4 regions of the Kocuria aegyptia genome follow, and region 4 is predicted to be linked to each of the others. Evidence: riboswitches for the same ligand, from Rfam matches in the RefSeq annotation. Region 4 holds a riboswitch; each other region holds the start of a gene.
The links. A riboswitch is a leader RNA that binds a small molecule or an ion and turns the genes downstream of it on or off. The one in region 4 is predicted to bind S-adenosylmethionine.
Positions count from the first base shown of each region.

Region 1 (4,063 bases), on a different contig from region 4:
AGGGCCCGGGCCCCGCCCATGGAGCCGCCGATGACCAGGCGCCAGGCGTCGATGCCTAGGGCGTCGGCCAGGGCCGCCTCGGCGTGCACGCAGTCCCGGACGGTGACGAGCGGGAAGCGGGAGCCCCAGGGGCGGCCCTGGGGGTCCACCTCCGGCGGCGCGGGGGTCGCCGGGCCCGTGGACCCGTAGCAGCCGCCCAGGATGTTGGTGCAGACCACGAACCAGCGGTCCGTGTCGATGGCGGCGCCGGGGCCGACGAGGCCCTCCCACCAGCCGCCGCTCTGCGCGGCGCGCCGCTCGGCCTCGGGGGCGCCGGGGCGGGCCCGGCCGGTCGCCACGTGGGTGTCCCCGGTGAGGGCGTGCTCCACCAGGACCGCGTTGGAGCCGTCCGGGGCGAGCGTCCCCCAGGTCTCGTAGGCGATCCGGACCCCGGGCAGCCGGAAACCCGACTCGAGCTCCAGCTCGCCGATCCCGGCCACCCGCGGCACGCCGTCCTCGCGCACGGTGGTCCCGGCGTCCGTGCCCCCCACGACCGTCACGGTCACTCCTGCCCTCCGTGCGCGGCCGCGGCCGCGGCGAAGCCCTGTTCCAGGTCCGCCAGGATGTCGTCGATGTTCTCCAGGCCCACGGACAGCCGCACGAAGCCGGGTTCCACGCCGGCGGCCAGCTGCTCCTCGGGCAGGAGCTGGCTGTGCGTGGTGGACGCCGGGTGGATCACGAGGGAGCGGACGTCGCCGATGTTCGCGACGTTCGAGTGCAGGGTCAGGGCGTCCACGAAGGCCGCTCCGGCCTCCCGGCCGCCGTCGAGGACGAAGCCCAGGATCGATCCGGCGCCCCGGGGCGCGTACTTCTGCGCCCGCTCGTGCCACGGGGAGGACTCCAGCCCGGCCCAGGACACCGCGCGCACGTCCTCGCGCGCCTCGAGCCAGCGGGCCACCCTCCCGGCGTTGGCCACGTGCCGCTCCATCCGCAGGGACAGCGTCTCGATGCCCTGTTCGATGAGGAACGCGTTGAACGGGGAGATCGCCGAGCCGAGGTCGCGCAGCAGCTGCACGCGGGCCTTGAGGATGTAGGACAGGTTGACGCCGAAGGGGCCCTCCGCGCCCAGGGCCTCGGCGTAGACGAGGCCGCCGTAGGACTCGTCCGGCTGGTTGAAGCCGGGGAAGCGCTCGGGGTAGCGGCCGAAGTCGAAGTTCCCGGAGTCCACGATCACGCCGCCGATGGCGGTGCCGTGCCCGCCCAGGAACTTGGTGGCCGAGTGCACCACGATGTCCGCGCCCCAGCGGAAGGGCTGGATGAGGTACGGGGTCGCGACGGTGTTGTCCACGATCAGCGGCACCTCGTGGTCGTGGGCGATCCCGGAGACCGTCTCGAGGTCGAGGACGTCGTTGCGCGGGTTCGGGATCGTCTCCGCGTAGAAGGCCTTCGTGTTCGGCCGGACCGCCCGGCGCCAGGCCTCGGGGTCGTCCGGGTCCGCCACGAAGGTGGTCTCGATGCCGAGCTTCGGCAGCGTGAACTTCAGGAGGTTGTAGGTCCCGCCGTACAGGCTGGGGCTGGCCACGACGTGGTCGCCCGCGCCGGCGACGTTGAGCACGGCGAAGGTCGTCGCCGACTGCCCCGCGCTGAGCATGAGGGCGCCCACGCCGCCCTCCAGGGCGGCGATCCGGTTCTCCACGACCTCCGTGGTCGGGTTGCCGATCCGCGTGTAGATCGGGCCGAGCTCGGCGAGCGCGAAGCGGTCGGCGGCGGCCTGGGCGTCGGGGAAGACGAAGGACGTGGTCTGGTGGATCGGCAGGGCGCGGGAGCCGGTGACCGGGTCGGGACTCTGTCCCGCATGGATCTGCCGGGTCTCGAAGGCCCAGCCCCCGGGGTTCGCCGGGGTGGGGCGTTCGGCCGGGGCCAGGTCGGTCGGGGCGGCGGAGACGCCGGTGCTGGAGGCGGGGAGGTCGGACATGCCGTGGGACTCCTTGCGGATCTCAGGGGTCCCGTCCCGGCCGAGGCGGTGCGGCCGGGAAGGGCCGGGCGCCGGGGACCCGCGCTTGCTCGCTCGCCGGTCGCGAGGAGCCTGGTCTTCACCCAGGGCACCCCACCGCGGTGGAGGGTTGCCGGCCAGCTAGCTGGGGCTTGGACGCTGGCGCTCATGACCTGGACAGCATTCTCCGGACCCGGGCGACACGGCGTCAAGCCGGGCCGCGTCGTGACGCCCGGCGCCGGGCCTCACCCGCACCGCGCCCGGCGCGTCGCGGGCCGATTTGGAGACGAAAGTCACACGGTGCCACGATGTGCCCATGAGAGTCGACCACGTGTCCTACGCCTGCCGCCCGGAGGGCCTGGCGGCCACCACCGAGCGCATCGCGAACCAGCTCGGGATCGAGCCGGTCAAGGGCGGGGTGCACCCCCGTTTCGGCACCCGCAACATGATCCTGCCGCTGACGAACCACCAGTACGTGGAGGTCGTCGAGGTCCTCCCGCACCCGGCTGCGGAGAAGGCTCCCTTCGGCCAGGCCGTGCGCGCCCGGTCCGAGGCCGGCGGCGGCTGGCTGGGCTGGGTCGTGGAGGTCGACGACCTCGCCCCCTTCGAGCAGCGCCTCGGGCGCCGGTCCGTGCCCGGTCAGCGGGTGTTCCCGGACGGCCGGTGCCTGGAGTGGCACCAGATCGGCGTCAAGGGCCTGATCGCCGACCCGCAGCTGCCGTTCATGGTCCGCTTCGACTCCGCCCCGGAGATGCACCCGTCCCAGGCGAGGCTCACGGACGTCGGGCTCGCGGGCATGTGCATCGCCGGGTCCCCGGAGCGGGTCGCGGAGTGGCTGGGCGCCCCCGTCGAGACCGCGCTCGAGGACCTCGAGGTCGACTGGCGCTATCCGGACGGCACCCCGGGAGTGCTCTCCGTCACCTTCAGCACCCCGGACGGGCCCGTCACCATCTGAGGCCCGGCCGCGGTCCGGGCGGCGGGCCGCAGCCGGGCGGGGCCGGGCTCAGCCCAGGAACCGGGCGGCGCCGAGGAAGCCCACGGCGTCCAGCAGGAAGTGCGCGACGACGAGGGGCATCACCCGCCCGGTGCGCCGGTAGAGCTCCGCGAAGACGAGGCCCATCACCACGTTGCCGAGGAAGGGCCCGATCCCCTGGTAGAGGTGGTAGCTGCCGCGGAACAGGGCGGTGACCACGAGCACCACGGGCCAGCTCCAGCCGATGCGGGTCAGCCGGTCCGCGAGGAACGCGACCACGACGACCTCCTCGACCAGGGCGTGGCGCAGGGCCGAGAGCAGCAGCACGGGCACCGTCCACCAGTGCTCGGCGAGCCCGGACGTGCTGACCTCCGCGGTGACGCCCAGGGCCCGGCCGGCGCCGTAGAGCGCCAGCGTCCCCAGGCCCATGAGCAGGAAGAGCACGGTGCCGAGGCCGAGGTCCGGGAGGGGCATGCGGGCGTCGAGACCGATCCGCCGGCGGACCGTGCCCAGGGCACCGGCGGAGCCGGCGAGCAGGTAGAGCGCGAGCAGCACCGGCACCAGGTCCAGGGCGATGCCGGTGAGCTGGCGCAGCAGGTCGAAGAGGGGCTGCAGGCTCAGCGGCGGGTTCATCGTGGCCTGCGCCTCGGACAGCGGCCCGCGCGCCAGGTGCTCCGCGAGGGACAGCAGCGCGTATAGGGCCGAGGCACCCAGGGACACCCCGAGCACCAGCAGCACCTGCAGCCACAGGTCGGCGCGGGTGGATCCGAAGGCGGGCGGTCGCGGGGCGAGATGGGCCGGGGTGCTCATGCGGCCATTCTGGCACCGGCGCACCGGCCGGCCCGCGCACCCCGCGGCGGGCGCCCCGGGCCGTCCGCCCCGCGGCGTCTTCCCTAGGATGGGAACCATGACTGTCCTTCCCCCGCAGATCCGCCAGCAGCCCGTCGAGCGCGCCTTCCACGGCCACGTGTTCTCCGACCCGTACGAGTGGATGCGGGACAAGGACTCCCCCGAGGTGCTGGCCCACCTCGCCGCGGAGAACGAGTACGCGGAGTCCGCCACCGCCCACCTCGCGGAGCTGCGGGAGACGATCTTCGGGGAGATCAAGGACCGCACCC
Region 1 is NZ_BAAAOA010000005.1:73,464-77,526, reverse strand. Features, by position in the region: gene metX (homoserine O-acetyltransferase MetX) at 1-545, opposite strand, end outside; gene ABD220_RS01000 (bifunctional o-acetylhomoserine/o-acetylserine sulfhydrylase) at 542-1,954, opposite strand; SAM riboswitch class IV at 2,031-2,146, opposite strand; gene ABD220_RS00995 (VOC family protein) at 2,289-2,927, shown strand; gene ABD220_RS00990 (CPBP family intramembrane glutamic endopeptidase) at 2,976-3,755, opposite strand; gene ABD220_RS00985 (S9 family peptidase) at 3,853-4,063, shown strand, end outside.
Region 1: it holds a riboswitch for S-adenosylmethionine, as region 4 does, so the genes downstream of both, ABD220_RS01000 (bifunctional o-acetylhomoserine/o-acetylserine sulfhydrylase) here and ABD220_RS15275 (methylenetetrahydrofolate reductase) in region 4, are expected to answer to the same signal.

Region 2 (4,063 bases), on a different contig from region 4:
AAGATGTCCACGGTGGAGCCGTGCTCCACGACCTTCCCGTCCTGCATCACGGCCACGCGGTCGGCGATCGCCCGGACCACGTCCATCTCGTGGGTGATGATCACGATCGTGATCCCCAGCTCGCGGTTGACCCGCTGCAACACCTGCAGGACCTCCTGCGTGGTCTCCGGGTCGAGGGCGCTCGTCGACTCGTCGGCCAGGAGCAGCTTCGGGCTGGTCGCCAGGGCCCGGGCGATGCCCACGCGCTGCTTCTGCCCGCCGGAGAGCTGCTCCGGGTAGTTGCCGGCGCGGGCCGACAGGCCCACGAACTCGAGCAGCTCCGCCACCCGGGCCCGGCGCTTCTCCTTGGGCCAGCCGGCCCGCTTCAGCGGGTACTCGACGTTGCCCGCGACGGTGCGGGAGGTGAAGAGGTTGAACTGCTGGAAGATCATGCCGATCTCCTGCCGGACCGGCGCGAGCTCGGTCTCGCGCCGGCCGGCCACCTCGAACCCCTCGACGGTCAGGGACCCCGAGGACACGGGCTCGAGCCCGTTGATCAGGCGCACGAGGGTGGACTTGCCCGCCCCGGAGTAGCCGATCACCCCGAAGATCTCGCCGCGGCGGACGTCGAGGCTGACGTCGTCGACCGCCACCACCTCGCGCGCCGCGCGCCCCGAGCCGGTGCGGAAGGTCTTGGAGACGTTGCGGAAGGAGACGAGCACCTCGTCCGGGCGCCCGGGGGCGGACGGCCCGGCCGGGACCGCCGCGCTCACCGTCCCTGGTCCTTCAGCTCCTGCTGGTAGCGCGCGGTCAGCTCCTGGAGCTCCTCCGGCTCCAGCTGCAGCGGCACGGCGGTGTCCTTGGTCTCCTCCATCTCGGCGTCGACGACGGCCTGCTCGTGGTAGAGGTCCGCGACCTGCCGGAGGGTCTCGTCGCCGGCGAGCTCCTCGGTCGTGGTGAAGAGGTTGACGTAGGCGCGCGAGCCCTCCGCCTCGGGGTCGTCCTGGGCCAGCGCGGACTTCGGGTCGATGTCCGCGCGGGCCAGGAAGTCGTTGTTGATCACCGAGCCGGCCACCGAGTCGAGGGAGAGCACCGTCTGCTCCGCGGACACGGGGGTGACCCGCACCTTCGAGGCCTCGGTGTCGACGTCCAGCTCCGTGGGGATGAGGGTGTCACTGGTCAGCTCGACCAGGCCGGCGGACTCGAGCACGATCAGGGCCCGGGAGAGGTTCACCGCGTCGTTGGGCACGGCGATCTCGTCGCCCTCCTGGAACTGCTCCACGGAGTCGTGCTCGTTGGAGTACAGGCCCAGCGGGTAGATCGACGTCGAGCCGATCGGGGTGATCGAGCCCCCGGCGGAGTTGTTGTAGTCCGCGAGGAAGGGCACGTGCTGGAACCAGGTCATGTCCACGTCGCCGGACTCGGTGGCCGGGTTGGGCTGGTTGTAGTCGGAGAAGTCGACGTACTCGACGGTGAGCCCCTGCTCCTCGGCCAGCTGCTGGAGCACGTCGTGGGTCGGGTGGGAGCCGACGACGCCGATGGTGACCTTGCCGTCGGCGAGGGCGCCCTCGCCGGAGGACTCCCCGGCGGAGCCTCCGCAGGCGGCGAGGGTGAGGCCGAGGGTCGTGGCCAGGGCGAGGAAGGGGAGGCGCTGCGATCGCATGTGATGCCTTTCCGTGGGTCCGGGGTGTCCGGGGTGTCCGAGGTCTCCACCGGCTCCGACGGGCCCGGCGGCCACGGTCGAGGGCACGCCGGAGGGCGCATGCGCGGTCGGACCGTACTTGCCGCCGGCCCTCGATGGCCGGTGCCAGATGGTTCTCCTGGGGCACCCCACTACGGGAGAGGGTTGCCGCCCAGCCAGCCAGGGCTTCACGCTGGGACTCGTCATCCGCCCGACAGACTAGCACGTGCGGCGAGGGCCGATCCCGCCCCGTCAGCGGGCGAGGAGCTCCCGGACCCGGCGGCGGGCCCAGCCCTCGGCCGCCAGCACGGCCTCGAGCTCGAGCGGGCCGTCGTCGTCGTGCTCGCCCAGCACCGCCTCCACCGTGTCCACGATCGCGGGGAACCGGATCCGGCCGTCGTGGAAGGCGTGCACCGCCTCCTCGTTGGCCGCATTGAACACCGCGGGGAAGGTCCCGCCCCGCTCCCCCGCCGCCTTGATGAGCCGGACGGCCGGGAACGCCACCGGGTCGAGGGGCTCGAAGGTCCACGCCGTGGCGCGCGTCCAGTCGCACGGCAGGGCGGCGCCGGGCACCCGGTGGGGCCAGGCCAGACCGAGGGCGATGGGCAGGCGCATGTCCGGCGGCGAGGCCTGGGCGAGGGTGGAGCCGTCCACGAACTGGACCATGGAGTGCACGACCGACTGGGGGTGGACCACCACGTCGATGCGCCCGAGGGGGACGTCGAAGAGCAGGTGGGCCTCGAGCACCTCGAGTGCCTTGTTCACCATGGACGCCGAGTTGGTCGTCACCATCAGACCCATGTCCCACGTCGGGTGGCGCAGCGCGTCCTGCGGAGTGACCGTCTCCAGCTCCGCCCGGGACCGGCCGCGGAACGGGCCGCCGGAGGCCGTCAGCACGAGCCGGTCGACCTCACCGGCGGTGCCGCCGCGCAGCGCCTGGGCCAGCGCCGAGTGCTCGGAGTCCACCGGGATCAGGGCGTCCGGGTCCCCGGTCGCCGCGGCGGCGGCCTTGACGAGGGCCCCCCCGGCGATCAGCGACTCCTTGTTCGCCAGCGCGAGCTTGTGCCCGGCCCGCAGCGCCGCCAGCGTGGGGGCGAGCCCGATGGAGCCGGTGATGCCGTTGAGCACGAGGTCCGCGTCGGGCCCGTGCACGATCTCGGGGCGGTGGTCCCCCGCCCCGGCGGCCGCGGCCCGGTCCGCGATCAGGCGGGCCAGGCGGGCCGCGTCCTGACCGGTGCCGCTCGTGGCCACGACCGCGGCACGGGTCTCGACGGCCTGGTCCGCGAGCAGCTCGAGGTGGCGCGCGCCGGCGGCGAGTGCGACCACGGTGAACGGGGCCCCGCCCTCGAGCTCACGGGCGGCGCGCACGACGTCGAGCGCCTGGGTGCCGATCGAGCCCGTCGAGCCGAGGACGCTGATCCTGCGGGGACCGGCGGCGGCCAGCGCGCGCAGCTCGGGCGTCTGACGGGGACGGGGCGGGGTGGCGGGGGGCGTCATGACCCCCAGTATCCCCCAGCGGGCCTCCTGCCTGCCGCGCCCCGGCGATTGCCGGGGCGGTGTCCGGGGCGGGCACCCAGGGCGTCCCGGGACGGACCGAGGCCCCGCCCACCGGGAACGGTGGACGGGGCCTCGGCGACCGACGGGGTCGGATCAGCGCGTGGCGCGGCCCCTGCGGCCGCTGACCGCGCCCCAGATGAAGAGCACGATGAGGGCTCCCACGACGGCGGTGATGATGGTGCCGATGTCGAACGCGGACTCCAGGCTGCCGATGCCGATCAGCGAGCCCAGGAAGCCTCCCAGGAGGGCGCCCACGATGCCGATGACGATGGTGACGATGATGCCGCCGCCCTGGCTGCCCGGCATGATGAGCTTGGCGAGGGCACCGGCGATGAGGCCGAGGATGATCCAGCTGATGATTCCCATGATGGCTCCTTATCCGTCCCGGGAGGGACTTTCATTGTACGCAACCGGCCAGTATCCCTGGAATACCCTGAGGTTGCTTCTGCTCACCACCCTAGCCGACGGTCAGCCACCTGTCTGTTCACGTTGGTGAATCAGCGGGTGAGCCCCGGACGCGGCCCGGCCCGCCGGAAGCCGGGGCTTCGGGCGGGCCGGGGATCCTCCCAGGTGGGAGCGGGAATCCGTCAGTGGGCGACGGGCTTCTCCGCGCCGATGCCTGTGAGCGAGCGCACCTCCATCTCGGACTGCTTGACCGGGTCCTCGAGACGGCGCTCCGTCATGGAGCCGATGAAGCCGAGGAGGAAGGACGCCGGGATCGAGACGATGCCCGGGTTCTGCAGCGGGAACCACGCGAAGTCGGCCGTCGGGATCATCGACGTCTCGGTGCCGGACATGACCGGGGAGAAGATGATGAGGCCCACCGAGATGAACAGGCCGCCGTAC
Region 2 is NZ_BAAAOA010000005.1:134,949-139,011, reverse strand. Features, by position in the region: gene ABD220_RS01395 (methionine ABC transporter ATP-binding protein) at 1-752, opposite strand, end outside; gene ABD220_RS01390 (MetQ/NlpA family ABC transporter substrate-binding protein) at 749-1,642, opposite strand; SAM riboswitch class IV at 1,752-1,868, opposite strand; gene dxr (1-deoxy-D-xylulose-5-phosphate reductoisomerase) at 1,913-3,157, opposite strand; gene ABD220_RS01380 (GlsB/YeaQ/YmgE family stress response membrane protein) at 3,311-3,583, opposite strand; gene ABD220_RS01375 (solute symporter family protein) at 3,805-4,063, opposite strand, start outside.
Region 2: it holds a riboswitch for S-adenosylmethionine, as region 4 does, so the genes downstream of both, ABD220_RS01390 (MetQ/NlpA family ABC transporter substrate-binding protein) here and ABD220_RS15275 (methylenetetrahydrofolate reductase) in region 4, are expected to answer to the same signal.

Region 3 (4,063 bases), on a different contig from region 4:
TACGTGCTCGTCGTCACCGGCTACGGCGCCGCCTTCACGCTCCTGGCCGCCGTGCTGCGCCGCGGCACGCCCGTGGGGGTCGCCTACGGCGTGTGGGCCGCCCTGGGGGTGATGCTCACGGCGCTCGGTGCGGCCGTGCTCTTCGGTGAGCAGCTGAGCCCGGCCGTGCTGGCCGGGATCGTCCTGGTCGTGGCCGGTGTGCTCTGCGTGGAGATCGGCTCCCACCGCCCTGCCCAGCGACCGGAGGAGGCCGGCTGATGGCGTGGCTCTTCCTCACCGTCGCGATCCTCACCGAGGTCGCAGGGACCCTGTCCCTGCGGATGGCCGCCCGGGGCCGCCCCCGCTGGTACGCGGCGGTGGCCGCCGGCTACCTGGTCGCGTTCACCTGCCTGAGTCTGGCCCTGGCCGAGGGCATGGCGCTGGGGGTCGCCTACGGCATCTGGTCGGCCAGCGGGGTGGCGCTGACGGCGCTGGCCGGCCGGCTGCTGTTCCGCGAGCCCTTCACCTGGGTGACGGCGGTCGGCGTGGCCCTCATCGTCGGCGGGGTGCTGCTGATCGAGCTGGGCGCCCTGCCGGCCTGAGCGGCTCCTCGCAGGAGGCCGGCGGCGCCCGGGTGGTGCGGTGCCGGATCTCGTGTAGAGTGGTCTGCAGTTGTTGAGGTTCGTTTTTGTCTTTCAAGCAGTTCGGCCCACTCGGGTGCAGCAGTTTTTCTGAGAAGACGTTTTCCATGCATCACAACTGTTTGGTTTCTCGAACGTCGGGAAACGTTCATCTCATGAAGGATCAGGTCTCCCATGACTACCGGTATCGTCAAGTGGTTCAACGCTGACAAGGGCTTCGGCTTCATCACCCCCGAGGACGGCTCCAAGGACGTCTTCGCCCACTTCTCCGCGATCAACTCGAACGGCTTCCGCTCGCTGAACGAGAACGACCGCGTCGAGTTCGAGACCCAGGACGGCCCCAAGGGCCCCCAGGCCGCGAACATCAACGTCATCTCCTAAGGATCCCCGCGGGCCACGGCCCGTTGATCCTCCAGAACCGCCGCCGGGCTCTGCCCGGCGGCGGTTCTGTCGTCGTGCCGCGCCGGTCCTGAAGCGCCGGTCCTGAACTACCGGTCCCGGAGCACCGGGGACGAGCACCGCCAGAACCACCGGGAGGAAGCACCGTGACCGTCCCCGATCCGTGCCCCGCCGCGGAGGAGCCGGAGGACCCCTTCGTGGTGAACCGGATCTCCGACGCCCAGCTGGACGTCTCCGTGCCCTTCGAGGTGGAGGCCTCCGAGTGGGAGTTCGACGGCTCGGCCGACGAGGCCGGCGGCGGCTGGGGCTCCGCGGGGGACTACGGTCTCGAGTGAGCGTCCCGCGGATCCGCCCGTGCTCCCGGACCGCCGGACCCCCGCCGTCGTACCGCCTCCCAGCGTGCTCCGGCCCTGCTGTGCTCCTGCCCTGCAGCGATCCGGCTCCGGTGCGGCGTCTCGGGCTGTTCCCGCCCCGCACGACGGAGGCCGCAGCCCGGTGGGCTGCGCCCTCCGTCGTGTCCTGCCCGCCGGCTACGCCGACAGCGGGAGGGACGAGGGGTGGAGCTTGAAGAACGGGTGCCGCCCGGTCGCCGCGAGGGCTCCGGGAACGAGGAGCTGGCGGTACTTGGCGCACCATTGCGCGGGTCCCTCCGTGTGCTCCGCCGCGGCGGCGAGGTCGTCGGCCTCGGCGCTCAGGTACTCCTGCACGTCCCCGTCGGTCGACGTGAGCCGGACGAGGTGCAGATCGGGGAGGGTGGTGACGGTCACGTCGATCCACTCCTCGTGCTGGTCGGTGGTGCTGGTCGTTCTTTCTTCGGACATGGTCATGTTTTCTCCTGACGTTCTTGCAGGCATCCGATGGCGTTGCCCGCCGCTTCGTCATCCGATCCACCCGGGAACATCGGGTTGGCGCGCAGCGGGTCGGAGCCTCTCCGCTCACCCGCCGGGGATCGTCGATCTCCGGCCGAGCACGCGGACGCCGCATCTCGAGAAGCAGACTCAGGCTACCCCGAGGCTCCGACACCACGACAAGCCGGCCGTGAGTTGTGTCACCGAAACGTAATGCGCGGGGTGGTCGCCGGCGCCGTTCCCGGTTCATCGGGACCCATTTCAGCGCAATGATGTGTCGTCGAGGTGTCGGGGCGATGACACCCCGGGGAAGACCGGCGCACAGGAGGGTGGCACCGGGTGCTGCACCGCTGCGGGCCAGGTGATGTGGTTGAATGGAGGGAGCTTCAAGAGACCCGGTCGGCAAGCTCCGACTTGACCGGGCACCAACCCCATGTTCACGGGTGGTTCGGATGACGAAGCGGCTCGCATCGCCGCAGCAGCGGTACCCGGTGCGAGCAAGAGCGCACGAAGGACCCCGGTCATGACCGACCCCCGCCACCCCGCCGCCCGAGCGGCAACGTTCCCCGAGACCTCCCGGAGCGTCCCGGCCAGCGGGGACGCCGCCCGGAGCGACCCGGCGCCGGACGTCCCGGCGATCAGTGCCTCCGCCATGAGCATCGAGGACTACGCCCGTGTGGTGCAGGTCCGCACCGAGTTCGTGGACTTCCTGCTGGCTCCGGCCCGCGGGGAGCTCGCCGCGGCAGCCTGAGGCCCCTTCCCGTGGACCTCCTCCTGGACCGTTCCGTGCTGCTGGGGGTGCGCACCCCGGAGCGCTGCCCCGAACTGGCCGAGGTCCTGCGCCGGCACGGTCACCGGCGGCTGTTCCTCCCGGCCACGGTGCTCGGCGAGCTGCTCGCCGAGCGTCCCGACGAGACGCTGTGGGCCGAGCAGCTCGAGCTGCGCTTCCCGGGCCGGGTGCTGCCGGTGGACGCCGCCGTGGCGCGGGTCTGGGGTGCGCTGGGCGAGAGCGCGGCGGCCGACCCACTCGCCGGTCTCACCGCGGCCACGGCCAGGGTGCACGGGCTGACCGTGCTGACCGCGGAGCCCGGGCGGTACGCCGGCACCGGGGCGTCCGTGCTGGACGCGTCCCCCGCCCGGCGGTAGCCCTCAGGCGGCCCGGCGGTCGCGACGGCCCGGCGCCGAGAGCGCCACGGCCCGCTCGTAGTGCTCGAGCAGCTGGCCGACGAGCACGTCCCACGTCCGGCCCTGGACCGCCGCGTGCGCCGCGGCCCCGAACGCGGCCCGTTTCGCCTCGTCGCCGAGCAGATCGACCACGTGCCCGCGCAGCGCCCCGAGGTCCCCCGGGGGATAGAGCCAGCCGGTGCGGGACCGGTCCACGAGGTCGAGCGGCCCGCCCCGGCCGGTCGCGACCACCGGCACACCGGAGGCCATGGCCTCCTGGATCGTCTGGCAGAACGTCTCGAACTCGCCGGGATGGACGAACACGTCCAAGGACGCCATGATGCGCGCCAGGTCGGCGCCGCTGCGGCGGCCGGTGAAGTGCGCCTGCGGGAGCCGGCGGCGCAGGGCGTCCTCCTCCGGCCCCGAGCCCACGACCACCAGCCGCGTGCCGGGCAGGTCCGCGACCGCCGAGAGGTCCTCCACCTGCTTCTCCGGCGCGATCCGGCCCACGTAGCCGACGATCCGCCGGCCGCCGCCGACCTCCTCCCGCCACCGCTCGTCCCGGTGCCGCGGGGAGAAGCGGGTGGTGTCCACCCCGCGCCGCCACAGGTGCACGTCCCGCACGCCGTGCTCGGTGAGCTGCCGGACCGCCGAGGTGGACGGCGCCAGCGTGAGCGTCGCGAGGTTGTGCATGGAGCGCACGTGCCCCCAGAGGAGCTGCTCGAGGAACGGCGCCCCGTACTTGGCCGCGTAGCCGGGGACGTCCGTCTGGTAGACCGCCACGCAGGCCACCCCGAGCTGCCGGGCCGCCACGATCGCCCGGCGGCCCAGCACGAACGGGGAGGCCACGTGGACCACGTCGGGCCGGAAGTGCTCCAGCTGCCGGCGCACCCGCGCCACGGTCCCGCCCGCCACCCGCACGGCGGGGTAGCCGGTCAGCGGAACGGCGGGCAGCCGGTGCACCGGCACCCCGGCGAGGTCCTCGACGACCTCCTCCGCGAGGCGCCCGAGCGGAGCGGGGTCGTAGGAGGG
Region 3 is NZ_BAAAOA010000007.1:93,686-97,748, forward strand. Features, by position in the region: gene ABD220_RS02660 (DMT family transporter) at 1-258, shown strand, start outside; gene ABD220_RS02665 (DMT family transporter) at 258-581, shown strand; gene cspE (transcription antiterminator/RNA stability regulator CspE) at 795-1,001, shown strand; gene ABD220_RS02675 (hypothetical protein) at 1,166-1,354, shown strand; gene ABD220_RS02680 (hypothetical protein) at 1,550-1,846, opposite strand; SAM riboswitch class IV at 2,252-2,377, shown strand; gene ABD220_RS02685 (hypothetical protein) at 2,391-2,618, shown strand; gene ABD220_RS02690 (PIN domain-containing protein) at 2,630-3,013, shown strand; gene ABD220_RS02695 (glycosyltransferase family 4 protein) at 3,017-4,063, opposite strand, start outside.
Region 3: it holds a riboswitch for S-adenosylmethionine, as region 4 does, so the genes downstream of both, ABD220_RS02685 (hypothetical protein) here and ABD220_RS15275 (methylenetetrahydrofolate reductase) in region 4, are expected to answer to the same signal.

Region 4 (4,063 bases):
GAGGACATCGCCCAGGGCACGGCGGGGGTCGTGAGGAGGTCGACGAAGCAGAACAGCGCCGCGCCCAGCGCCACCCCCGCGTACGCGGTCCGCGGCGAGCGCCCCGCCCCGAGCGCGGCGAGGACCACCGACAGGAAGATGAAGGCGATGGAGATCGACTGGCTGAAGGACGTCGAGGGCGTGGACAGCAGGTTGGTCCCCACCAGGTAGGGCAGGGTCAGGGCCAAGGCCACGGCGGCGGAGGTCCGGGCGCGGACCGCGAGGAACGCCCCGCCCAGGGCGAGCACCATGAGGGTGCCCGAGACGATCCGCAGGCCCTCCAGGCCGGTCAGCGCCAGCACGGGGCGGGTGAGCACGGTGTAGCCCGCCCAGTACTTGTAGTAGTCGTTGTCGGTGAGCACGGCCCCCTCGGACAGGGCCCGCAGCTGCTCCGGGCCGCCGCCGCAGGTGGCGAGCCGGGGCATCCGGACCGCCCGGCTGAACGCCGACTCCTCCGGGGACGCGCCCAGGCCCGTGCCGGCCACGACGCATTCGGTGAAGGTGTCCGCGGGGCCGCCCATCCGGTCGATCGTCCCGTGGGGGCCGTAGGTGCCGTCCTCGACCGCCGCCAGCAGGTGCTCGACGATGGGCCGGTCCGGCACCGCCTGGCCCGCCGTCAGCAGCCCGAACAGGGCGAACTGCAGGACCACGAGCATCCCCAGCCCCTGGGCCCAGGGCAGCAGGGGGAGCAGACGGGACCGCGGCCCCTCCCGCCCCGCACTCACGGCAGCTGCCGCCGCTGCTCCGCGCCGTGGGACCCCGCCCGGTACGGCACGTCCCCGCCGCTCCACGGGGGCGCCGGCTGCCGCAGGTAGAACAGCCGGGAGGCCTCCCGGCGGATCTTGGCCTGGCCGCTCAGCAGCACGCCCATGAGCAGGAACACCCCGGCCAGGATCACCAGGGAAGCGGCCAGGAACGCGGTCGGGAAGCGCGGGACGAGGCCGGTGCTCGCGAACTCCGCGACCACGGGCAGGCCGAGGGCCAGCCCCAGCACGAACAGCGCCAGCGAGAAGGCCCCGGTGACGAGGAACGGGCGCTCGTGGAAGAGCAGCTGCCCGAAGACGCCCAGGATCCGGAAGCCGTCGTGATAGGTCCGCAGCTTGCTCTCGCTGCCCTCCGCCCGGTCGCGGAAGCCGACGGCGACCTCGGCCTGGGGCATCCGCGCGTTGACGGCGTGCACGGTCAGCTCCGTCTCGATCTCGAAGCCCCGGGAGAGACCGGGGAAGGACTTGACGAAGCGGCGCGAGAAGACCCGGTAGCCGCTGAACATGTCCGAGACCTTCCGCCGGAAGGCGAAGGTGACGAGCGCGTTGAAGAACCTGTTGCCGGACTCGTGCCCCGACCGGTAGGCGGTGCTGGTGACCTGCCGGCGCACGCCGACCACGTGGTCGTAGGGCCCGGCCAGCAGCGTCTCGATCAGGGTGGGGACATCGGCCACGTCGTAGGTGTCGTCGCCGTCGATGAGCACGTAGACGTCGGCGTCGAGGTCCGCGAAGGCGCGCCGGACCACGTTGCCCTTGCCCTTCTCCTCCTCACGCCGCACGTGCGCCCCCGCACGCCGCGCGGCCTCGGCGGTGCCGTCGGTCGAGCAGTTGTCGTAGACGTGCACCTCGATGCCGGGCACCGCGGCGAGCAGGTCGGTCACGACCCGTGCCACGGCCGCCTCCTCGTTGTGGCAGGGCACGACGGCGACGATGCGGGGGGTGGAGAGCATGGGCACTCGCTCCTGCGGTGGCGGGCGGGGATGGCTCGTCCATTATGACGAGCGCGCGCGGGGCGCAGGCCTGCGCTCCGCCGCCCGTGCGTCGCCGCGCGTCCGTGTTGCGCCCTGTGACGTCGCGGTCGTCACAGTCGGCGCACCGGCGTCTTCTGGGCGCCGGCACTTGGCAGCACGGCGGGGCAGCCGGTGGAATGGGGTCTGCATCTATCCAGAGCGGCTGAGAGACCTGGCTCGTCGACGCCGCAGCAACCATCCGCGCCCCGCCACGGGGCGCGGAACGGTGCTCCCGCCAGGACCGATGGAGCTGTCGCAGCCTCCCGGGTCCACCCCGGGACGGCTGCTGCCCTCCCTCGGGGTGACCCTTGGAGGAAGAACGTGACACCACGCCCGATCGCCCGGCCGGCGCCGCCGTCCCTGTCCTACGAGCTCTATCCACCGCGCAGCGCGGCGAGCGCCGACACGCTGCTGCGGACCATCGAGGCGCTCGAGTCCACCCGCCCCGATCACGTCTCGGTGACGTACAGCGGGGACGAGCAGCGCCGGGACAGCTCCCTCGCCCTGCTCGACCACCTGCTGGCGCGCACGAGCCTGCGGCCCCTGGCGCACCTGACGTGCGTCGGCAGCACCCGGGCCGAACTGGAGCGGACCGTGGCCACGCTGGTCCGCCGCGGCGTCCGCGGCGTCCTGGCCCTGCGCGGGGACCTGGACCCGGGGGCGGAGCCGGGCGAGCTGCGGCACGCCGGGGAGCTCGTGGAGCTCGTGCGCGAGGTCGAGCAGCGCCACACGGCGGCCCTGGCGGCCGGCCGGCTCGCCGTGGGCGTGGCCGCGTACCCGACCCGGCACCCGGAGTCGCCCTCGTTCCGCCACGACGTCGAGGTGCTGCTGGCCAAGCAGCGCTCCGGGGCGGACTTCGCGATCACGCAGGTCTACTTCCGCCCGCAGCGCTACGAGCGACTGGTCGCGGCGGCACGGGCGGCCGGGGTGACCATCCCGATCGTCCCGGGGATCATGCCGGTCACCGACCCGCGGCGGCTGCGGACGCTGTGCCGGCTGGCCGGCCTGGCGCCCCACCCGGGTCTGGCCGCCGCGCTGGAGGACGCGCCCGGTCCCGTCGAGCGGCACCGGGCCGGGGTGGCCTTCGCGGCGCGGCTGGCCCGGGCCGCTCTGGACGCCGGTGCCCCCGGCCTGCACCTCTACACCTTCAACGAGCACCGGGCCGTGCTCGACCTGCTCGAGCACGTGGACCTCCCGCGCGTCCCGCACGTGCCCGTCCCGCTCGACGAGCTGCTGCTCCCCGCCTGAGCACGCGCTGCCCCACCGTTCCGCACGACCTCTCGACACCTCTTCAGGAGATTTTCATGACCACTGTCCCGTTCCCCGCCGCCACCATCACCGGCTACCCCCGGATCGGCCGCCGCCGCGAGCTGAAGAAGGCCCTCGAGGCCTACTGGGCCGGGCGCTCGACCCGCGAGGAGCTCGAGTCGGCGGCCGCCGACCTGCAGCTGGCGACCTACCGCCGGCTCGTGGAGCTGGGCCTCGGGGCCCAGGACTCCTCCCTGCCCGCGGCCTTCCCCCTCTACGACCAGGTCCTGGACACCACCGTGGCCCTCGGGGCGGTCCCGTCCCGCTTCGCCGACCTCGCCGACGCCGAGGGCCGGCTCGACCTGGACGCGAGCTTCGTGCTCGCCCGCGGCGACGCCGGGCGCGCTCCGCTGGAGCTGACCAAGTGGTTCGACACCAACTACCACTACCTCGTGCCCGAGATCGGCCCGCGGACCCCGTTCCGCGCCACCGCGGACCGGCTGGTGGCCGACGTCCGCCGCGCCGCCGCGCACGGCTTCACCGTCCGGCCGGTCCTCGTGGGCCCCGCGTCCTTCCTCCTGCTCGCCAAGGCCGACGACGACGCCCCCGCGGGCTTCGACCCGCTGCAGCGGCTCCCCGAGCTGCTGCCCGTGTACGCGGAGCTGCTGCAGGAGCTCGCCGCGGCCGGCGCGGACTGGGTGCAGCTGGAGGAGCCGGCTCTCGTGGCGGACCAGCACGTCCCCGCCGAGCAGCTCGCCTCGGCCGTGTGGGACGCCTACACGGCCCTGACCGCCGTGGCCGGGCGCCCGCAGCTGTTCGTCACCACCTCCTACGGCTCCCCCGGGCCGCTGCTGCACCCGCTGGCCTGCTCCGGGGTGGAGGCCCTGCACCTGGACCTCGTCAAGGGCGCGACCCCGGCACCCGAGGAGCTGGAGTTCTTCCGGGGCGAGGACTCCGCCGTGCTCGTGGCCGGCGCCGTGGACGGGCACAACGTGTGGCGGG
Region 4 is NZ_BAAAOA010000046.1:207,733-211,795, reverse strand. Features, by position in the region: gene ABD220_RS15285 (hypothetical protein) at 1-764, opposite strand, end outside; gene ABD220_RS15280 (glycosyltransferase) at 761-1,753, opposite strand; SAM riboswitch class I at 1,961-2,064, shown strand; gene ABD220_RS15275 (methylenetetrahydrofolate reductase) at 2,135-3,061, shown strand; gene metE (5-methyltetrahydropteroyltriglutamate--homocysteine S-methyltransferase) at 3,118-4,063, shown strand, end outside.